Regions from separate parts of the Dietzia sp. WMMA184 genome, predicted to be linked through region 3. Evidence: predicted binding sites of a transcription regulator. Region 3 holds the regulator's gene; each other region holds the start of a gene.

Region 1 (6,666 bases), 2.5 Mb from region 3:
AGTTCAACGGGCACATGTGCGCGGAGAACCGCGTCCCGCAGGAGCTCGTCGACACCATCACCGCGTCGAGCGAGGCGACGGGCTCGGACCTCGACTCGATGTTCCGCGAATCGATCGCGGGTTCGTTCCCCCAGGATCTCGAGGTGCTCGGGGTGGAGATCAGTGACAACGGCGCCGAGGCGACCGCGACCGTGGAGTCGGCGTCCGACGGGACGGGCCCGGAGCAGATTCATATGCGCGACGAGGACGGTGCCTGGAAGATGTGCCAGCCCGGTGTCGGGATGGGCGTGGTCCCGCAGGACCAGCAGCCGGGCTGACCCGACCCGTCGAGGGTCAGGCGGGCCGGGTGTGCCGCTGGCAGCCAGGTGGGACGGGCCAGCCGTGGGAAAACTGGCGGGCCGGGTCTGCCCCTGGCAGTCAGGCTGGCCGGGAACCGTCTCGGCCGGTGCGGTAGTCCCGCTCGATGCCGGGCGGATTGGTGAGGTGGCCGTCGTCGGCGATGAGACGGTCGACGTGTTGTCGCCATCGGTGGTCGAGAATCCGGTCGCGCGCCTGGGCCAGCGGCCCGTGTGGTGTGGTGCGGTGTTCGTGACCGGTCTCGGTGATGATGGTCAGCTCGCCGAGCGGTCCGGGCCGGTAGGCACAGTGCCCGAAGGTCTTCTCCCGATGGTGCTTGCGACACAGGCACACGAGGTTCCACTCGGCGGTGGGTCCGCCCAGTTCAGGTCGCTGATGATCGAAGGCGATGACATGGTCGATCTCACAGTCGTGGGCGTCGACCGTACACCCCGGGTGGCGGCACGTGCCGTCGCGGAGCCGGATTCGCTCGGCCAGCGCCGGGGTGATGAAGTACTTGAGCACCGCGTCCGGTGTGTCCTGGACACCCGGCTGCGGGTCGAGCATCTCGAACCTGACCCTGGAGTCGCCGCCGGACAGGAGCTCCTCACACAGCCAGTCGAAGCTCGAATAGGCGCCGTTCACGAACTGCACGCGGTTGGGCAGCCCCTGGGCGACGCTGTCGATGATCGAGATCCGGATGGGCTGCTCGGTGCCCCACGACGCTCCCAGCGGGGGCCTGTCGGCGGCGTCGGCGCAGGTGCCGGTGGTGGCATTGCACGCGCCCGCCGACTCTTCCGCGTCGTACAGGCTCGTGCCGATGTCGTTGGTCGTGGGGTCCCCGAGTGCGCACAGGGCGTCGGCGCGCAGTTGGTCGCGCGTGCGGGGGTGGCCCGACTCCGAGGCAGCGCGGGCGGCGGAGTCGATCCGGCGGCGGAGCTTCTCTGCATCCCCACTGGGCAGCGAGGCCCACATGCTGGTCATGCCGTCGCGGGCCGGGCGGAACCGAACCGTCCGCTGGTCGACGGCGGCGTCCACGGCGTCGCCGGCGGCCTGTGGGTCATGACGCTCCCGGGACGCGTCGACCGCCGTGTCCAGGGCCGAGCGACTGGGCCGGTGGCCCCCGTCGAGGTCTCGGCTCAGGGCGCCGACGACGTCCGATTCCACCGCACCGATGATCGTGTCGGGCACCTCTGCCAGACGGCAGGCGGCGTCGATGGCCAGCTGCTCGGGGAACAGTCCGCGTTCTACAGCCTTGCGCAGACGCGGCAGGCGAGTGTGGATCTGCACACCGGCAGTGACCAGGCGGGCAGCGTGCCACCCGGTCAGCGACATGGCCGCGGCCAGGTGGTTGCGCGCACGCTCAGTGGGTTCGAGCCGGGAGTAGGCGGGACGGGAGTCCCCGAACGGCGGCGTATCGGCTCGCCCCGGGGAGCCCCTGTCGACACTCCCCATCGCCTGGACCAACAGGTGGGCCGCCTGCAGCCGGGTCGCCGCCGCCAGGTTCTGCGCCAGCGTCGCCGAGCGCGCCACCTCGCTCAGGGCCTCGGCGCCCAGGGTGTCGAGGGGCTCCGGCACCGCGCGGAGCGCCCCGGCGAAAGCCGACCTCGTCGTCGTCCCCGTTTCCTCGCTCACCACCGCACCCCCTTCAGCATCGCACCCGACTCGAACATACAAGCGATCTTACCGGCACCCTCCGCGTAGCACAAGGGTTCGATTCGGCGGCGAGAGGTCCACACATGACAGCGGCGCCCCTCCGGGTGGAGGAGCGCCGCTGATGGGGCGGTGTCAGGCCGCGATGAGATACGACCGATCAGGCAGGCCGATCAGGCAGGCCGATCAGGCCGTGATCGATCAAGCAGCGTTCACTCAAGCAGCGTTCGATCACGCAGCGGCACCCTTGGACTTGCCGGCCGACTTCAGGTCGTTGCACGCCTCGACGACGCGCTCGGACATGGCCTGCTCGGCCTTCTTCAGGTAGGAACGCGGGTCGTAGACCTTCTTGTTGCCGACCTCGCCGTCGACCTTGAGGACGCCGTCGTAGTTGCCGAACATGTGCGCGGCGATCGGCCGGGTGAACGCGTACTGGGTGTCGGTGTCGACGTTCATCTTGATGACGCCGTAGGACAGCGCCTCCTCGATCTCGCTCTTGGCCGAGCCCGAGCCGCCGTGGAAGACGAAGTCGAACGGCAGGTCACCGGCGTTGAGGCCCAGCTTCTCGACCGCGACGTCCTGGCCCATCTTCAGCACCTCGGGCTTGAGCTTGACGTTGCCCGGCTTGTACACGCCGTGGACGTTGCCGAAGGTCGCGGCCAGCAGGTAGCGCTGCCCGGTGTTGCCGGCGCCGAGGGCGTCGATGGTGGCCTCGAAGTCCTCACGGGAGGTGTAGAGCTTCTCGTTGATCTCGTTCTCGACGCCGTCCTCCTCGCCGCCGACGACGCCGATCTCGATCTCGAGGATCTGCTTGGCGTTTGCCGTCTTCTCGAGCAGCTCCTTGGCGATCTCCAGGTTACGGTCGAGCGGGGTGGCCGAACCGTCCCACATGTGGGACTGGAAGAGCGGGTTCTCGCCGCGGTCGACGCGCTCCTGCGAGATCTCGATGAGCGGCCGCACGAAGCCGTCGAGCTTGTCCTCGGGGCAGTGGTCGGTGTGCAGCGCGACGAGGACGTCGTACTTCGCCGCCACCACGTGCGCGAACTCGGCGAGCGCGACCGCGCCGGTGACCATGTCCTTGACGTTAAGGCCGGAGCCGAACTCGGAACCGCCGGTGGAGAACTGGATGATGCCATCGGACCCGGCATCGGCGAAGCCCTTGATGGCCGCGTTGATGGTCTCCGAGGACGTGCAGTTGATCGCCGGGTAGGCGAAGCCCTCGTTACGGGCCCGGTCGAGCATGTCCTTGTACTGTTCGGGAGTTGCGATGGGCATGTGGTCTCCTCCAGGGTTCTCGGCTGTGCGACGCGCGCATCTCGGGGCGCCGCACCCCTGTGGAGGTGGGCGCACACCCTCCAGCCTAGGCGAGCGTGACGACGCGCACCCGCGAGCCGTGCGGTACCGGTCAGCCGGGGAGCAGTTCGGCGAGCGCAGCGTCGGCCCGGGCGAGGTCGTCGCGGTCAAAAATGGAGGTGGACGCCATGATCTCGTCGGCCCCGGTCCGCTCGACGAGCACGGCGAGTTCGCGTGCGACCTTCTCCGCGTCCCCCTGGACGGCCCCCGCCATCCAGTCCTCGACCCGTCGCAGCTGCTGCGGACGGAACCTGCGGTCCAGGATCTCCGTCGGCGACCGCAGCGGGCCGAACACCCCGGTCTCCCGGGATTCCGCCATCGCCCACGCCTCCGGGAGGAGTAGCTGTCGCGCGGTCCCGACCGAGTCGGCGACCATCACCTCCAGGCTCACCACCACATAGGGCTCCGGCGTGGCCTCGCTCGGCCGGAACATCTCGCGGTAGCGATCCAGGGGCGACGGGTCGGCGAGCAGCCTCGGTCCCCCGACCACGACGGGCAGTCCGGCCCGTGCAGCGACCTCCAGGCCCCGACCGGTCGCGAGCACGAACAACGGGGGCGGGGCCTCGACGACCGGCAGCGCGGTGACGGGCCCCCGACCGTGGAGGAAGTCCTGCACCGCGGTGATATCGCGGGCGAACGCGTCGGTGTCGTACTCGGCGACGCCGAGCGCCGCACGGACCGGTGCGGTGAACCCGAGCGAACGTCCCACCCCGAGGTCGATACGGCCCGGGTGCATCGCCTCGAGCATGGCGAACTGCTCGGCGACGATCAGCGGTCGATGGTTGGGCAGCATCACGCCCCCGGATCCGAGGCGGATACGGTCGGTGCGCGCGGCGGTGGCCGCGATCAACAGCGGCGGGCTCCCGCTCGCGATCCCGGGCACCGCGTGGTGCTCGGCCGTCCAGTAGCGGTGGAAGCCCAGGGCGTCGGCCCGCTCCGCGCGGGCCAGGGTGCCCTCGATCGCGGCGGCGTGAGACTCGCCGACGCGGGTCCGGGACCTGTCCAGGAGACTGAGGCGGAGGGTGTCCGGCAGGTCGGTGGGGGCCACGACCACACCGTAGCGCCCGGAGTGACGTCGATCGCGGACACGGCCGGGCCCGGGGTCCGCGGGAGTATGATCCTCCGGTGAACACGCACCTCGTGGCCGAACAGGCACAGCAGGTCCTCGCCCTGGGCCCGGGCTTCATGGATCCCGAATTCTGGCTGTCCGGCGACGGACCGTTCGGCAACGCCATCCTCCCCGCGCTGCTCGCCGTGGTCTTCATCGAGTCCGGACTGTTGTTCCCGTTCCTCCCCGGCGACTCACTGTTGTTCACGGCCGGCCTGCTCACGCAGCAGGACAGCCCGTTCGCGCCACTGTGGGTGGTGCTGGTGACCGCGCCGATCGCGGCGTTCCTCGGGGACCAGGTGGGGTACTTCATCGGCAACCGCTGGGGACATCACCTGCGGGAGCGGCCGGACGGGCGGTTCTTCAAGCAGGCCTACATCCACGAGGCCCACGAGTTCTTCGACAAGTGGGGCCCGGCGACGATCATCCTCTGCCGCTTCGTCCCGATCGTCCGGACGTACGCGCCGCTGGTCGCCGGCATGGCGGGGATGCGCTACCGGGTCTTCGTCTCGTTCAACGTGATCGGGGCCCTGCTGTGGGCTGCGGGCGTGACCGCGCTGGGCGCGTGGCTCGGCCAGTTCACCTTCATCAAGGAGCACATCGACCTGATCCTCATCGGCATCGTGCTGGTCTCGGTGCTGCCGATGGCGATCACCGCGGGCCCCAAGGTCGTCGACCGGATCCGCAACGGGCCCGCGGCACCGGCCATGTAGCGCGCCCTCCTGCCGCCGACGCCTAGTCCGGTCCGCGCTCCCCCGGCCCGCGCCAGCGCAGCGCGACGACCGCGGCACCGATCACCACGAGCACCCCGATCCCCTGCAGACCCGGGGAGTCGTCGGCCTCACCGAGGACGACCGCCGTCGCCCCCAGCGCGATTATGGCCAGCACTGCGGCCAGGACCAGCAGGAAGTGCACCCGGCGCTTCATTCCTCGACCCATTCGAGCAGGTCGCCGGGCTGGCATTCGAGCACCCGGCACATCGCCTCGAGCGTGCTGAACCGCACGGCCTTGGCCCGACCGTTCTTCAGCACCGAGACATTGGCGGGCGTCAATCCCACCCGCTCCGCGAACTCTCCGACGCTCATCTTGCGCTTGGCGAGTTCGACGTCGATCCGCACGATGATCGGCATCAGACCACCATGTCCATCTCGGAGCGCAGGGAGGTCGCCTGCCGGAGGAGCGCGCGCATGACGACCATGAGCAGCGCGGCGACCGTGATGATGACGACGACGAGGAAGAGCAGTAGCGGCAGGCCGGGATCAGTCGCGTTGATGCCGACCAGCACGAGCACCACCACGAGCATCGCCCAGGCAGCGACGATCGCCCCCAGGATCACATCGACCCAGACCAGGGACCCGTCCGTGAAGATGCGGTCGGCCCTGACCATCGAGAGCAGCTTCCAGGTGGCCACCACCACGACCTGGATGCACACCACCCAGTAGATCGATACGGCCGTCAGCGGCCACCGCAGGTGCGCGTCGCCCGGTGACGTCTCGGCCATGTGCGCGAACTGCCCGGGCAGGGACATGGTCTGCAGCAGGACCAGTATCGCGAACAGCACCACCAGGCACACCCGCAACGGCAGGACCGCTCGTTTCTCGATATTCATACACCGACTATGGACCTATACCTATCGAAAAACAATAGGCGCGGGAAACGGCGGGCGGGCGTCGCGGTGGGCGGGCGAGATGGCGATCAGGCCGGGGCGGCGTGTTCGCGGATCCAGGCGTGCATGGCGATCCCGGCGGCCACGCCGGCGTTGATCGAGCGGGTCGAGCCGAACTGTGCGATCGAGACGGTCTTCGCGGCCCGCAGGCGCGCGTCCTCGCTCACCCCGGGCCCCTCCTGTCCGAAGAGCAGGACGCAGTCGCGCGGCAGGCTCGCGGTTTCGAGGGGCTCGGCACCGGGGAGGTTGTCGACGGCGACGACCGGCAGCCCCTCGGAGCGGGCCCACTCCATGAGGGCGCCGACGTCGGCGTGGTGGCGCAGGTGCTGGTAGCGGTCGGTGACCATGGCCCCGCGCCTGTTCCAGCGGCGGCGGCCCACGATGTGCACCTCGGCGGCCAGGAAGGCGTTGGCGGTGCGCACGACGGTGCCGATGTTGGCGTCGTGGCCGAAGTTCTCGATGGCCACGTGGAAGGGGTGCCGACGGGTGTCGAGGTCGGCGACGATCGCCTCGCGGCGCCAGTAGCGGTAGCGGTCGACAACGTTGCGAC
Region 2 (6,666 bases), 3.3 Mb from region 3:
GGACCGGCTGCTCGGTCTGGGACTCGGCCGGGCGGCGCTGGAGGAGCGGGCCGCGAGGCTGGGCAGCGACGTGCCCTTCTGCATCCGCGGCGGCACGGCGCTGGGTACCGGGCGCGGCGAGAAGCTCGCGACGCTTCTGCACGCCCGTGCCGAGCAGCACATCGTGGTGGCCCTGGCCGACGGGGGACTGTCCACCCCGACGGTGTTCGCCGAGTTCGACCGGCTGCGCGCCGAGCGCGACCGGCTGCGCGCGGAGCGCGACCCTGCTGATCCCGGGCGCGACCCGGCTGATCCCGAGCGGGGCCTGCCGCGCGCGGGCGGGGTCGACCCGCTCGTGGCGGCCCTCGCCGGCGACGATCCCGCCGCCGTGGCCGGGCTGCTCGCCAACGACATGGAGGCCGCCGCGCTCTCGCTCATGCCCGCCCTCCGCCGGACCCTGCGCGTCGGCCGGGAGGCCGGGGCCCTGCACGGCATGGTCTCCGGCTCCGGCCCCACCTGCCTGTTCTTCTGCACCGACCGTGACCACGCGATCGCCGTCGCCGCCGAGGTCAGCGAGCACGGCGTCGCCCGCGAGGTCCGCGTGACCCGCGGCCCGGTCGGCGGTGCGCACATCGTCGACGACCCCACAGGAAAGTAGAGATGGCCCCCACCAACCTCATCAACCTCGAGCAGTGCTCGGTCTCCTTCGGGATCCGGCAGGTGCTCGACAACGTCTCACTGGGCGTCAACGCCGGCGACCGCATCGGCGTCGTCGGCCTCAACGGGGGCGGCAAGACCACCCTGCTGGAGATCCTCACCGGCGTGGCCGAGCCCGACTCCGGGCGCGTCTCGCAGGTCAGCGGTCTGCGGATCGCCGTGGTCACGCAGCGCACGGAGCTCGCCGCCGACACCGTGGGCCAGGCCGTGGTCGGCAGGCTCGGCCTCGCGGTCCACGAGTGGGCCGGTGACGCCCGCGTCCGCGCGGTGCTCGACGGCATCGGGATCCACGACCTGGGACTGGACACGCCCGTCGCGGATCTGTCCGGCGGTGAGCGGCGCCGGGTGTCGCTCGCCGCGGCCCTCGTGCAGGATTTGGACCTGCTCGTGTTGGACGAGCCGACCAACCATCTCGACGTCGAGGGGGTCCAGTGGTTGGCGGACCACCTGGTCGCGCGATCGAGTGCGCTCGTCGTCGTCACCCACGACCGGTGGTTCCTCGACACGATCGCCACCCACACCTGGGAGGTGGTCGACGGCCACGTCGAGCAGTACGAGGGTGGCTACAACGACTGGGTGTTCGCGCGCGCCGAGCGCGACCGCCAGGCCGCGGCCACCGAGTCGCGTCGTCAGAACCTCATGCGCAAAGAACTCGCGTGGCTGCGCCGCGGCGCCCCGGCGCGGACGTCCAAGCCGCGCTATCGCATCGAGGCGGCCGAGGCGCTCATCAAGGACGTGCCGCCGCCCCGCGACTCGCTACAGCTGTCGAGCTTCGCCGCGCGGCGCCTCGGTAAGGTCGTGATCGAGCTGGAGGACGCGCGCCTCGATGCCCCCGACGGCCGCACCCTCGTCGACGACCTCACCTGGCGACTGGCCCCCGGCGAGCGTGTGGGCCTGGTCGGCGTCAACGGTTCCGGCAAGACCACGCTCCTGCGCGCGCTCGCCGGTGAGGCCCCCCTCGCCGCGGGTAGCCGCAAGGAGGGCAAGACCATCCGGATCGGGTGGCTGCGTCAGGAACTCGACGACCTGCCGCTGGATCAGCGGGTGCTCGAGGCGATCGAGGACGTCGCCGCCCGGGTGGCGTTCGGCAAGGACGAGCTCACCGCCTCCCAGCTGGCCGAGCGGCTGGGCTTCTCGCCGGCCCGTCAGCGCACGCCCGTCGGCGACCTGTCCGGCGGCGAGCGGCGGCGCCTGCAGCTCACGCGCGTGCTCATGGCCGAGCCCAACGTCCTGCTGCTCGACGAGCCCACCAACGACCTCGACATCGACACGCTGCGCCAACTCGAGGACCTGCTCGACGGCTGGCCCGGCACGATGGTCGTCATCTCGCACGACCGCTACCTCGTCGAGCGCATCTGTGACTCGGTGTGGGCGCTGTTCGGCGACGGCCAGCTCACCAACCTCCCGCGCGGCATCGACGAATACCTCGAGCGCCGTCGCGTCGCCGGGGCGGCTGGCGACTCGGGCAAGGTGTCGCGCTCCACGCCGGGCGCCGCGTCTGCTTCGGCTGGCGGCTCTGGGGCCGGTGCCGCGGGTGGTAGTGCCACGGCTCCCGCCCTCTCCGCCGCCGAGGAGCGGGCACTCACCAAGGAGATGTCGAAGATCGAGCGGCAGATGGGCAAGCTCGACAAGCGCGAGGCCGAGCTCCACAAGGCCATGGCCGATGTCTCGGCAGGGGCAATGGACACCGAGAAGCTGGCCGCCCTGGACCGCGAGCTCAAGGACGTCTCCGCGGAGAAGGACACGCTCGAGGAGCGCTGGATGGAACTGGGCGAGCAAATCGAGGGTTGAGTCGCCCGGCCGGCCGACCTAGGCAGCCGACTGCGACCCCGGTTCGCGCTCTGCAGCGTGGAGTCGCTGTTCCGCCTGAGCGCGCAGGTACCTCCGTTCGGAGGCGCGACGGTGCCGGGTGTGCGGTTGGCGCTGCGATCCGGGTATGCAGTCTCCGGTTCTGCCGGCTTCGCCGGCCTCCTTCTGTAGCCGGGAGCGTTCGGGGTGTCGCGGTGCGCCGAACTCCGCCAATGGGCCGGTGGGGGTGGTGATGACGCGTGTCCCGGGGTCCTTGTCGGGATGGTTCGGACCATGTATCCACACGTAGTCCCCGTCAGTGCTCCGGTAGTAGGCCCAGATGCCATCGGTCTTGAGGCGATGGTGGGTGCGGCAGATGCTGCCGAGGTCGTCGCTGGTGGTGTATCCGCCGCGTTGGGGATCGTCGTGGTCGAAGGGGATGATGTGGTCGAGGTCCGTCTTGTCCGCCGGGGTCTGGCAGCCGGGGAAAACGCAGGTGCCGTCGCGACCCCGACAGAAGCGGGCCAGTGCCTCCGAGGGGCTGTACCGGCGGGAGGCCTCACTGTCCGGGTCCGCGAGCGTGTCGATCGCGTCGAGTCTGCGCCTGGCGAATCGCTGCAGTTCATCGGACGTGAAGCGACTGACGGGGCCGTAACCTGCCACGAACAGGCCCCGGAAGTCCGCGTCCCCGTCGTCGTAGGCGTGGATCACGACCCGGCGGGCCGCGGCCATCGCGTCCGGGTCCGTGAGGTGGTCTCCGTCGGGTGCGGGCAGACAGGTCCAGCCGCGGCTCAGGGCGAGGAGGCCGGCGGCCCTGAGTTGCCCGATCGACCGGGGGTCGTCTGTTGCGGCGGTGCGGACCAGGGCTTCGATCCGCTCGGTGATCTCCAGGCCGTCGACAGCTGAGAGGGTCGCGGTGAGCAGCGCGAGATCGCCGGTGACCGGCGTCATCTTCACGTTCTGCTCTCGCCGAGCCTGTTGTGCGCGGGCGTCCGCTCCCACGGGGTCGCAGCTCGCGACGTGCTTGCTGAGCATCTTGCGCAGTGGCCCGATCCTGGGAGGGTGGGTTCGGCGCCTCGTCGGTGCGAGTCCCTCGCTGATGCGGCGGTCGAGTTCCGGCATGAGACGGTCCTCCACCAGGGCGGTCTCCTCGGCGATGGCGTGGGCCGCGTCGACTCCGATCCACCCAGTCGTCAGCAGTGTCGCGGTGAGAGGCAGCCGCTCGGTCAGTTCTATGGCGGTGGCCACCAGCCGAAATGCCCCGCGGCGGGACAAAGCCATCGAGGCGCTCACCATGGTCGCCGCCGTGTCCAGGGGATCGCGTCGCTGGTCGTTCTGGGTTGACCTGGATACGCAGTCGTACGCATAGGCCACAGTGCGGCCTTCGGCAGCGTTGATCGCCCGCTGCGCGAGATAGCCGCGTCGCTGTCCGGGGTCCCATCGGCTGAAGGCCTCAGGGACGACGACGTCGGTGGCGGGGGTAGGCACCGTCGTGAATCCCGGCGGGGTCACGAACGGCGAGTGGGCGGTGTCTGTTGGGCTCATGGTTCGACTGTATGTTCGAGGTACGACATGGTCGGAAGAAGTGGCTGTCACGGCCGTGACCTGCGGTGCCCTGGATGCCCCGTTCAGGGCGGCGCAGGTCAGACGGCACCGCGGTTCAGACGGGACTGCGGTGCAGTCGGAGGGGTTGACGGCAGGCAGCAGCGCGGCGGCGGAGGTGAGGCATGGCGGTACGGCGCCACCGCGCCCGGGTGCTCGATGGACACCGGCAGCCCGCGGGCCCGGGCGGCGTCTGCAGCCTCGTGACCTGCGGTGCCCTGGATGCCCCGTCCAGGGCACCGCAGGTCAGACGGCACCGCAGGTCAGATGGCACCGCGGCTCAGACGGAGGCGTGGACGGCAGCCAGTAGCGCGTCGGGGTCCGTGAGGTCCGGCAGGACGGTGTGGGCGCCGGCGGCGCGGAGGTCGTCGGCGGATACCCTGCCGGTGGCGACAGCCACGCAGACGGCACCCGCGGCGCGCGCCCCGCGGACATCGTGCACGTGATCGCCCACGACCACCGACCGCCCGGGGGTCACGTCCACACCGCGGGCCCGGGCGGCGGCGAGGGCGTCGCGGACGAGGTGGGCGCGGTCCGCGTGGTGATCACCGAACGCGCCGAGTCCGGGATCGGGCAGCCCGTCGAAGCCACAGAGCCGCAGCTTGAGCAGCGCCGTCCGCCGCATGTTGCCCGTGACGATCCCCTGGTGCAGTCGCGGGTCCGCGGCCAGGGCGGCGACAGCTTCGTGGGCGCCGGGCAGGGGGCCGCCACCTCCGGCCAGGAGATCGTCCCCGAACGTTTCGCAGCGCCGGGCCACGGCGTCCATGAGGGAAAGGACCACCTCGTCGTCGTCGACACCTATCCCGTTGATCTCGAGGAGATCGGTGAGGATCGCGCGGTCGGTCCGTCCGGCGAAGGACGCGCCCATGACGGGGTCGCGGCCGAGGAGGTCGGCGAGCGCCGGGGTGATCATGCGGGTCCCGAAGCCGGCGGGGTCGAGGAGGGTGAGGTCGAGGTCCCACAGGACGAGTACGTCGCTCACGTCCCGAACGTCTCCAGCAGCGGCGCCAGCCAGGTGGTGAGGAAGGTGCGGAGGTCGTCGTCGGAGCGGGCCTCGGGCGAGTCCAGGCACAGCACCGACCAGCCCACGTGCACGCCCACCTCGAGGGGCGTTGTCGCGGCGTCGAGCACATCGGTGAACGCGCCGGTGAGCATGGTGAGTCGCTCGGAGACGGCCTGCGAGACCAGGTCCTCGCGGCTGCCGAAGATGGAGTAGACGGTCTGGCGGCTGACCTCGGCCCGCTTGGCGACCGCGGCGATCGTGACGCCCCCGAAACCGGCGCGCCCGATGACCGCTCGGGTGGCGTCGAGGATGGAGTCGCGGGAGCGCACCCCGCCAGTATCCCGGACGCCGCCGGACGCCGTGCCTAAAAGACGGCGCCCCTAGAATACAGCGCCCACGTCCTGCCGCACGATCCTGTCCAGCGGGCGCTCGGCGATCGCGGCGATGGTCAGCGACGGGTTGCACGCGGCGGTCGTGCCGGGGATGAGCGCGCCGTCGACGACGTACAGCCCGCGCTGGCCCGGGACGCGGCCGTCGAGGTCGCAGACCTGTCCCATGACGGCGCCGCCGAGCGGGTGCCAGGTGGAGTTGAGCATGCGGTTGGTGTCCGTGAGGTGGTCGGTCGGGCCGGCGATGTCGCGTGCGGTGCGATCGACGTGGGTGAGGATGCCGGAGTCGCCGTCGGCTGGCCAGCGGATGATCCCGCGGTCCTGCGCCGAGTCGTAGACGACCCGACCGCGGTCGGCGCTGACGCCGTAGCCAACCATCACCGTGGTGTGGGGGTCCGGTCCGAACGGCGGGAGCGAGGCCTGGATGACGGTGTGGGCGGTGGCGGGGTCGGACCAGTTGAGACTGCCGTAGACCACGGGCCCGCCCTGGACGGCGCCGAACCCGGCGGTGGGGTCGGTCCACAGGTAGATGCGGTCGGCGTTGGAGCCCCAGCCGCTGCCGACGGCGTCGGGCAGGTCGGTGACGGCGTCGGTGGCGGCGGCGCGGGTGAGCAGGGTGGAGGTGCCCACCGAGCCGGCGGCCATGATCAGTGCCGGGGCCCGCATCGACAGCGTCCGGACGAGCCGTCCGGCGGTGTCGAGGACCTCCACGTCCAGCTCCCAGCGGCCGTCGGGAGGCGGCGCATCGCGCGCACATCGTGCAGAGGCCGGACGTCGACCAGGCCCGTGGCCTCGGCGCGGGCGAGTTAGGTGACGTCGACGGAGTGTTTGCCACCGTTGTTGACCCCCAGGGAGCTGTCGCCGTTGGTGTAGGACGGGCGCATCTCGCCGCGCAGTTCCGCCAGGGCGTAGTCCCAGTCCATCGGCATGGGGATCTTGCGCAGGGGCAGCCCGGCGTCGCGGACGCGCTGGGCGAAAACGCGGGAGGCGGCGTACCGGGGCGCGGCGACGAGCTCGTCGGGGGCCTCGGCGAGGCGCAGCATCCGGGAGACGCGTGGGTAGTACTCGCGCTCCATCTCGCGCCAGTCGATCGCGCCGGGGGACCACGTGTGGAACAGCTCCTCGGTGGGTTGTAGTGCCATGCCCTGGTAGATGAGGGAGCCGCCGCCGACGCCGGTGGCGCAGACG
Region 3 (6,666 bases):
GAAGTCCTCGTAGGCCTTCATCCACCGCGCGCCCTTCATCTCGCCCTTGCGGATCATCGGCCCGGCCTCCATGGAGGTGTGGATCTCGTCGCCGGTCCGGTCGAGGAAGCCGGTGTTGATGAACACGACCCGTTCGGTGGCCTCGGCGATGCAGGCGGCGAGGTTGACGGAGGTGCGACGCTCCTCGTCCATGATGCCCACCTTGAGGGTGTTCTCGGCTAGCCCGAGGAGCTTCTCGACACGGCCGAACAGCTCGGTGGTGAACGCGACCTCCTCCGGCCCGTGCTGCTTGGGCTTCACGATGTAGATCGACCCGTGTCGGCTGTTCCGGCGCTCGTTGCCCTCGGCGATCCCGTGCATACCGGCGAGCGAGGTGATCAGTGCGTCCAGGATGCCCTCGGGCATCTCGTTGCCGTCGGCATCGAGCACCGCCGGGTTGGTCATCAGGTGGCCGACGTTGCGCACGAACAGCATCGAGCGGCCGTGGAGACGGACCTCACCCGAACCGTCGGGCGCGGTGAAGACCCGGTCGTCGTTGAGGACGCGGGTGAAGGTCTTGTCGCCCTTGCTGATCTCCTCGGACAGGTCTCCCTTCATGAGCCCCAGCCAGTTGCTGTAGCCCTGGGTCTTGTCCTCGGCGTCGACGGCGGCGACCGAGTCCTCGAAATCCATGATGGTGGACACGGCGGACTCCAGGACGACGTCCTTGACCCCGGCGCCGTCGGTCGAGCCGACGGGGGAGTCCGGGTCGATCTGGATCTCGATGTGCAGACCGTTGTTGCACAGCAGGACCGAGGACGGGCTGGAGGGCTCGCCGAGGTAGCCCACGAACTTCTCCGGGGCCGCCAACCGGGCGGTCGACCCGTCGGACACGGTCACCTGCAGGCCACCGTCGACCACGGCGTAGCCCGTGGAACCCACGTGGCTGCCCGACGCCAGCGGTGCGGCGTCGTCGAGGAATTCACGGGCCCAGTCGATGACCTTGTCGCCGCGGACCTTGTTGTACCCCGAGCCCTGCTCGGCGCCGTCGGACTCCGGGATCGCATCGGTGCCGTAGAGCGCGTCGTAGAGCGAACCCCATCGGGCGTTGCCCGCGTTGATCGCGAACCGGGCGTTCATGACCGGCACGACGAGCTGCGGGCCGGCGACCGTGGCGATCTCCGCGTCGACGTTCTCGGTCGTGACGGACACGGACTCGGGCTCGGGCACCAGGTACCCGATCTCCTGCAGGAACGCCTTGTAGGCGGTCGGGTCGATCGGCGCCGGATTCTCGTGGTGCCAGGCGTCGATCTCGGACTGCAACCGGTCGCGGGTGTCGAGCAGTTCGCGGTTGCGGGGGGCCAGCTCGGTGAAGATCTCGGAGGCGCCCGCCCAGAACGCGTCGGGATCGACCCCGGTGCCCGGGATCGCCTGGGAGTTGACGAAGTCGTACAGGACCTCGTCGACCTGGATTCCGCCGACAGTGATGCGTTCGGACATCGATGCTCTCCTGGAGGTAGGGGACCGTTCTCCCGGTCGACTCTAGTTGGCGTACCGTCCGGCATCATCCGACATTTCCACGGTGCGGAACGGTCCCCGCCGGCGAGTACGATTTCGCCATGACTTCGACGCGCCAGGCCTCGCAGCCCGACGGTATCGCCTTCCTCAAGGGCCACGGCACCCTCAACGACTTCGTGATCCTCCCGGACGATCAGGCCGACCTGGACCTCGACGTCGACCTGGTACGCGCACTGTGCGATCGGCGTGGCGGAATCGGCGCCGACGGGGTGCTGAGGATCGCGACCGCCGGAGCCCTCGTCGACCGGGGCGTGCTCGCGAGCCTGCCGCCCGGCGTGGACAGTGCGGACTGGTTCATGGACTACCGCAACGCCGATGGCTCCATCGCGGAGATGTGCGGCAACGGGGTCCGGGTCTTCGCCCACGCCCTCGTCGCGACCGGGAGAGCGGAGGTCGGCTCGATCCCGGTGGGCACGCGGTCCGGGGCCCGCCCCGCCGAGGTCCTCTCACACTCGGGTGATGACGCCGTGGTGCGGGTGGACATGGGGGAGCCGCGACTGCTCGGACTGTCGTCGGCGGAGGTCGGTGGCCGGACGTTCGCCGGGCTCGCCGTCGACATGGGCAATCCGCACCTCGCCTGTGTGGTCCCCGATCTGGACGCCGCGGACCTCGCCGGGCTGCGGGTGCAGGAGGCCCCCGGGTACGACCGGGCCTTCTTTCCCGACGGCGTCAATGTCGAGATCGCCACCCCGATGGTGGACGGTCGGGTCTCCATGCGGGTCCACGAGCGGGGATCAGGGGAGACCATGTCCTGCGGAACCGGAATCGTCGCGACCGCGGTCGCCGCGCTGGCCGACTCGGGGGAGGCGACGGGCGACGTCGTCGTGGTGGTCCCGGGCGGCGAGGTGGAGGTATCACTGACCGGTGCCGGGTCCTCGCTCACAGGGCCGTCCACACTCGTCGCCCACGGTCATTACCACCGTGGTCGGTAGCACACCGTCTCGAACGGGACACCGGGGGGCCCGGTGTGAGAAGATGAACCCGAATGACTACTGATCACACGGCCGCTGACCGGCCGACACGCGACCTCGATCCATCCATCGGTGAATTCCAGCTCGAGGAGAGATCCTCGATGCGCCGGGTGGCGGGGCTCTCCACCGAACTCCAGGACGTCAACGACGCCGAGTACCGCCAGCTCCGACTCGAACGTGTCGTGCTCGTCGGTGTCTGGACCGAAGGGTCCGCCGCGCAGGCGGACGCCGCGATGGACGAGCTCGCCCAGCTCGCCGAGACCGCGGGATCGGAGGTGTGCGACGCGCTCATCCAGCGCCGCGACAAGCCCGATGCCGCCACGTACATCGGGTCGGGCAAGGTCAGCGTCCTCAAGGACGTGATCGCGGCGACCGGCGCCGACACCGTCATCTGCGACGGCGAGCTCACCCCGGGGCAGCTGCTCGCGCTGGAGAAGGCGGTCAATGTCAAGGTCATCGACCGTACCGCGCTGATCCTCGACATCTTCGCGCAGCACGCCACCAGCCGTGAGGGCAAGGCCCAGGTGTCGCTCGCCCAGATGGAGTACATGCTGCCCCGTCTGCGTGGGTGGGGCGAGTCGTTGTCCCGCCAGGCGGGCGGCCGTGCCGGCAGCAACGGCGGCGTCGGTCTTCGCGGCCCGGGTGAGACCAAGATCGAGACCGATCGGCGCCGGATCCGCGAGCGGATGGCCCGTCTGCGTCGCGACATCAAGGGGATGAAGCAGGCCCGGGACACCAAACGGCACCGTCGGCGTTCCACTCCGGTGCCGTCCATCGCCATCGCCGGATACACGAACGCCGGGAAGTCCAGCCTGCTCAACAGGATCACCGGAGCCGGCGTCCTGGTTCAGAACGCCCTGTTCGCCACCCTCGATCCGACGACGAGGAAGGCCGAGTTGCCCGACGGCAGGGCGGTCGTCTTCACGGACACCGTGGGATTCGTCAGGCATCTGCCGACCCAGTTGGTCGAGGCCTTCAGGTCGACTCTTGAAGAGGTCGTCGACTCCGAGTTGCTCCTCCACGTGGTGGATGGTTCGGATGCCTTCCCGCTCCGCCAGATCGAGGCGGTGCGCAAGGTGATCAACGAGGTGGTGGAAGAGCAGAACGCGGAGCGGCCTCGGGAACTCCTGGTGATCAACAAGATCGACGCCGCGGATCCCGTGGTCCTCACCGAATTGCACCACGCGCTGCCCGACGCCGTGTTCGTCTCGGCGGTCACCGGGCAGGGTGTCGACGAACTCCTCGAGAGGATCACCCAGATCGTCGCCTCCGGGGACACCGAGCTGACCCTGTCCGTCCCGTACTCCCGCGGGGACGTGGTGTCGCGGGTCCACGCCGAGGGCGCGGTGGTCGAGGAGGAACACACCCAGGACGGAACCCGGCTGGTGGTCCGGTTGCCCGCGTCCGTGGCCGGCGAACTGGACGAGTTCGCGGTCCGCGATCCACATGACGGCGCCGCCTGACCCCTGCGGGGACGGGCGGCGCGTCGTTCGAACCGGGACTCAGAGTTTCCGGAACACCGTCACGACCTTGCCGAGGATCGTCGCGTGCTCGCCCGGAATCGGGCTGAACGACGGATTGTGGGGCAACAACCAGACTCCGCTCGAGTCGTTCCGGAAGGTCTTGACCGTGGCCTCCCCGTCGATCATGGCGGCGACGATCTCCCCGTTGTCCGCGACGTTCTGCCGCCTGACCACCACGTAGTCGCCATCGCAGATGGCGGCGTCGATCATCGACTCGCCGACGACCTTGAGCATGAACAGATCACCTGACCCGACGAGGTCCGCCGGCAGGGGGAAGATCTCCTCGACGGCCTGTTCCGCGAGGATGGGCCCGCCCGCCGCGATCCGGCCGAGGACGGGTACGTAGACGGGTTCGACCGCGCCTCCCGGACGCTGGGGCTCCGGCGCAGGTGACCGGCGGCCCCGTGACTTCTGCCCCGGGACACCGTGGACGTCGACCGCGCGCGGCTTGTGAGGATCCCGCGTCAGGAAGCCCTTCTTCTCCAACGTGCGGAGTTGATGCGCCACCGACGACGTGGACTGTAAGCCGACCGCGTCCCCGATCTCGCGGATGCTCGGCGGATAACCACGCTCCTTGACGGTGTCGTGGATGTGCAGGAGAACGCTCTTCTGTCGGTCCGTCAGTGACTCGAAATCGGGCTTCGGCATCTCGTGGGGTCCCTTCGGCGAATGGATGTTCGACGCTGTGATCTGTCTACACCCTAGTGCCAACCACCGCCTTGCGCCACACACGTGTTCGAAGAAATTCCTCTGCGAATCGTGATTGTGTCGGAGTCGCGTGATACAACTCTAGGGGAGTTCGGATTCGAACAGATGTACTGAGACAGACATACAGGTGTGCGAACCCTGATCGCACACCGTATCGAGTAGGGAGCCACCATGACCGTTGTCGAGCTTCAGTCCCACCCACGTCCGGCCGTGCGGTGGACCGAGGTCTGCCCCGATGACCATCGTGGACAGGGCGCTCACCTCGACCGGCCGAGAGATGTGTCGGTGCTCGTGCGTCCCACGCCTGCGCCGCGGCGCACGCTGGTCCGACCCGAGGGCAATCGGCTGGCCGTCACGTCCGCCCGTGCGGGGAACCTCGTCCGGCCGCGGGTGGCGGCCCGTCCGGCCACCGTCACATCGGTCGCCCCCGGTCGGCGTGTACTCGTGCGCCCGGTCTCGACGGACCGCGCGCGGGCGTGCCACGTCGAGGCCCCGGTGTCCACCGGGGTGGTCGACGACGTGCCGGCCTGGGCACTGCTGGCGTGCGGGATTGCATTCGGCGTGATCATGCTTCTCGCAGTGGCCTTCCTCGGCGGACCCGCCTACGCGTGACCGGGCAGCGGGCCTCCTAGAATGGACCGCGGGCGGCGGTCTGCCACCCCCGCGTTCCGTCAGGCACGATCCGGGACGTGTGAACTCCGGTCGACGAAGGGCCCCACGGGAATGTACTGCCCGACATGCCATCACGAGGACTCCCGGGTGATCGACTCACGATCCGTCGACGAGGGACAGGCGATCCGGCGTCGACGGGAGTGCCCCCGGTGCGGACACCGGTTCACGACGCTCGAGACGCCACTGCTGACGGTTCTCAAGCGGAACGGGGTGACCGAGGCGTTCAGCCGGGACAAGGTCGTTCGCGGTGTCCGCCGCGCGTGCCAGGGACGATCGGTCGACGAGGACGCTCTCCGTCGCCTCGCCCAGCAGGTCGAGGACGCAGTGCGCTCCGGCGGTGTGTCCGAGGTTCCGGCCCACGAGATCGGGCTCGCCATCCTGGGCCCTCTGCAGGATCTGGACGAGGTCGCCTACCTGCGTTTTGCATCCGTGTACAAGCAGTTCAGCTCGGCCGACGACTTCGAACGCGAGATCATCGCCCTCCGAGAGCGTCGCGCGAGCCGCTGACCGCGCAACGTCATCTGGACGACCGTGGGGCGAGCGCAGACGCCACCGCCTTGTCGATCCGCTCTGCCGACACTGGACGGGCCGTACCCAGTGACTGCGCGAACAGCCCCACCCGGTACTCGGCGAGCATCCACCGCAGATCCCGGCACGCCCGCGCCCCGCCCGGCCGCCGTCGCAGGGCCGCGCATGCGTCCTCGACGGTCGACTCGGAGCGGCTCAACTTCGCCGTGAGCTCGCCGTGCCGGGCGGGAGACTTCTCCGCGAGGTCCAACCGGACACCGACCGCCCGCACATGCCGCTCCAGATGTGGGAGCACATCCGAGGGATGGCGGGCGAGGAATCCCCGCCCGACGAGGAAGTCCAGCGAGGGACGGACATCGTCGGCGACGTCTGCCGGCACCTCCGCCAAACGGCCCGACACGGACTGGGCGGCCATCAGCGCGGGAACCGCCGCCGAGATCGCGGACGCCACCGCACCGGGGACCTCCGCCCTCGCAGTGGCCTGGATATCCTGGAACTCCGCGACCGTGAGAACCGGTGAGCCCTTACGTCGGGCGATGATCCGCCCACTCGCGGCGAGCGACGCATCCGAGACCAGGGACTCCATCCCGCCATGCGGGTACTGGGTGAGCGCGAGCCGCTGCTGGACCGGGCGACCGCGCAGAATCGATGCCGTCGAGACCAGGCCGCCCGAGACCAGCGTGAGCACCGCTGACGCCTGGGTGGAT

The links. Region 3 encodes LexA, which represses DNA repair genes until DNA is damaged. Its sites were predicted from a motif close to CGAACANNTGTTCG; they were not measured.
Region 1: the regulator LexA is predicted to act here: its motif matches at 2,003-2,016, upstream of CK206_RS13700 (HNH endonuclease signature motif containing protein).
Region 2: the regulator LexA is predicted to act here: its motif matches at 4,034-4,047, upstream of CK206_RS17130 (HNH endonuclease signature motif containing protein).

The regions. Positions count from the first base shown of each region.
Region 1 covers NZ_NXEI01000001.1:2,970,556-2,977,221, reverse strand. The annotation lists gene CK206_RS13705 (hypothetical protein) at 1-317, shown strand, start outside; gene CK206_RS13700 (HNH endonuclease signature motif containing protein) at 418-1,971, opposite strand; gene fbaA (class II fructose-bisphosphate aldolase) at 2,221-3,264, opposite strand; gene CK206_RS13690 (MsnO8 family LLM class oxidoreductase) at 3,395-4,390, opposite strand; gene CK206_RS13685 (DedA family protein) at 4,528-5,163, shown strand; gene CK206_RS13680 (hypothetical protein) at 5,186-5,377, opposite strand; gene CK206_RS13675 (helix-turn-helix transcriptional regulator) at 5,374-5,580, opposite strand; gene CK206_RS13670 (DUF2975 domain-containing protein) at 5,580-6,059, opposite strand; gene CK206_RS13665 (RNA methyltransferase) at 6,146-6,666, opposite strand, start outside.
Region 2 covers NZ_NXEI01000001.1:3,692,278-3,698,943, forward strand. The annotation lists gene CK206_RS17120 (4-(cytidine 5'-diphospho)-2-C-methyl-D-erythritol kinase) at 1-637, shown strand, start outside; gene CK206_RS17125 (ABC-F family ATP-binding cassette domain-containing protein) at 640-2,487, shown strand; gene CK206_RS17130 (HNH endonuclease signature motif containing protein) at 2,506-4,029, opposite strand; gene CK206_RS17135 (HAD hydrolase-like protein) at 4,367-5,068, opposite strand; gene CK206_RS17140 (TetR/AcrR family transcriptional regulator) at 5,065-5,418, opposite strand; partial or broken gene CK206_RS17145 (GMC oxidoreductase) at 5,470-6,666, opposite strand, start outside.
Region 3 covers NZ_NXEI01000001.1:421,817-428,482, forward strand. The annotation lists gene CK206_RS01960 (malate synthase G) at 1-1,479, opposite strand, end outside; gene dapF (diaminopimelate epimerase) at 1,599-2,489, shown strand; gene hflX (GTPase HflX) at 2,543-3,991, shown strand; gene lexA (transcriptional repressor LexA) at 4,031-4,741, opposite strand; gene CK206_RS01980 (hypothetical protein) at 4,931-5,371, shown strand; gene nrdR (transcriptional regulator NrdR) at 5,483-5,938, shown strand; gene hrpA (ATP-dependent RNA helicase HrpA) at 5,949-6,666, opposite strand, start outside.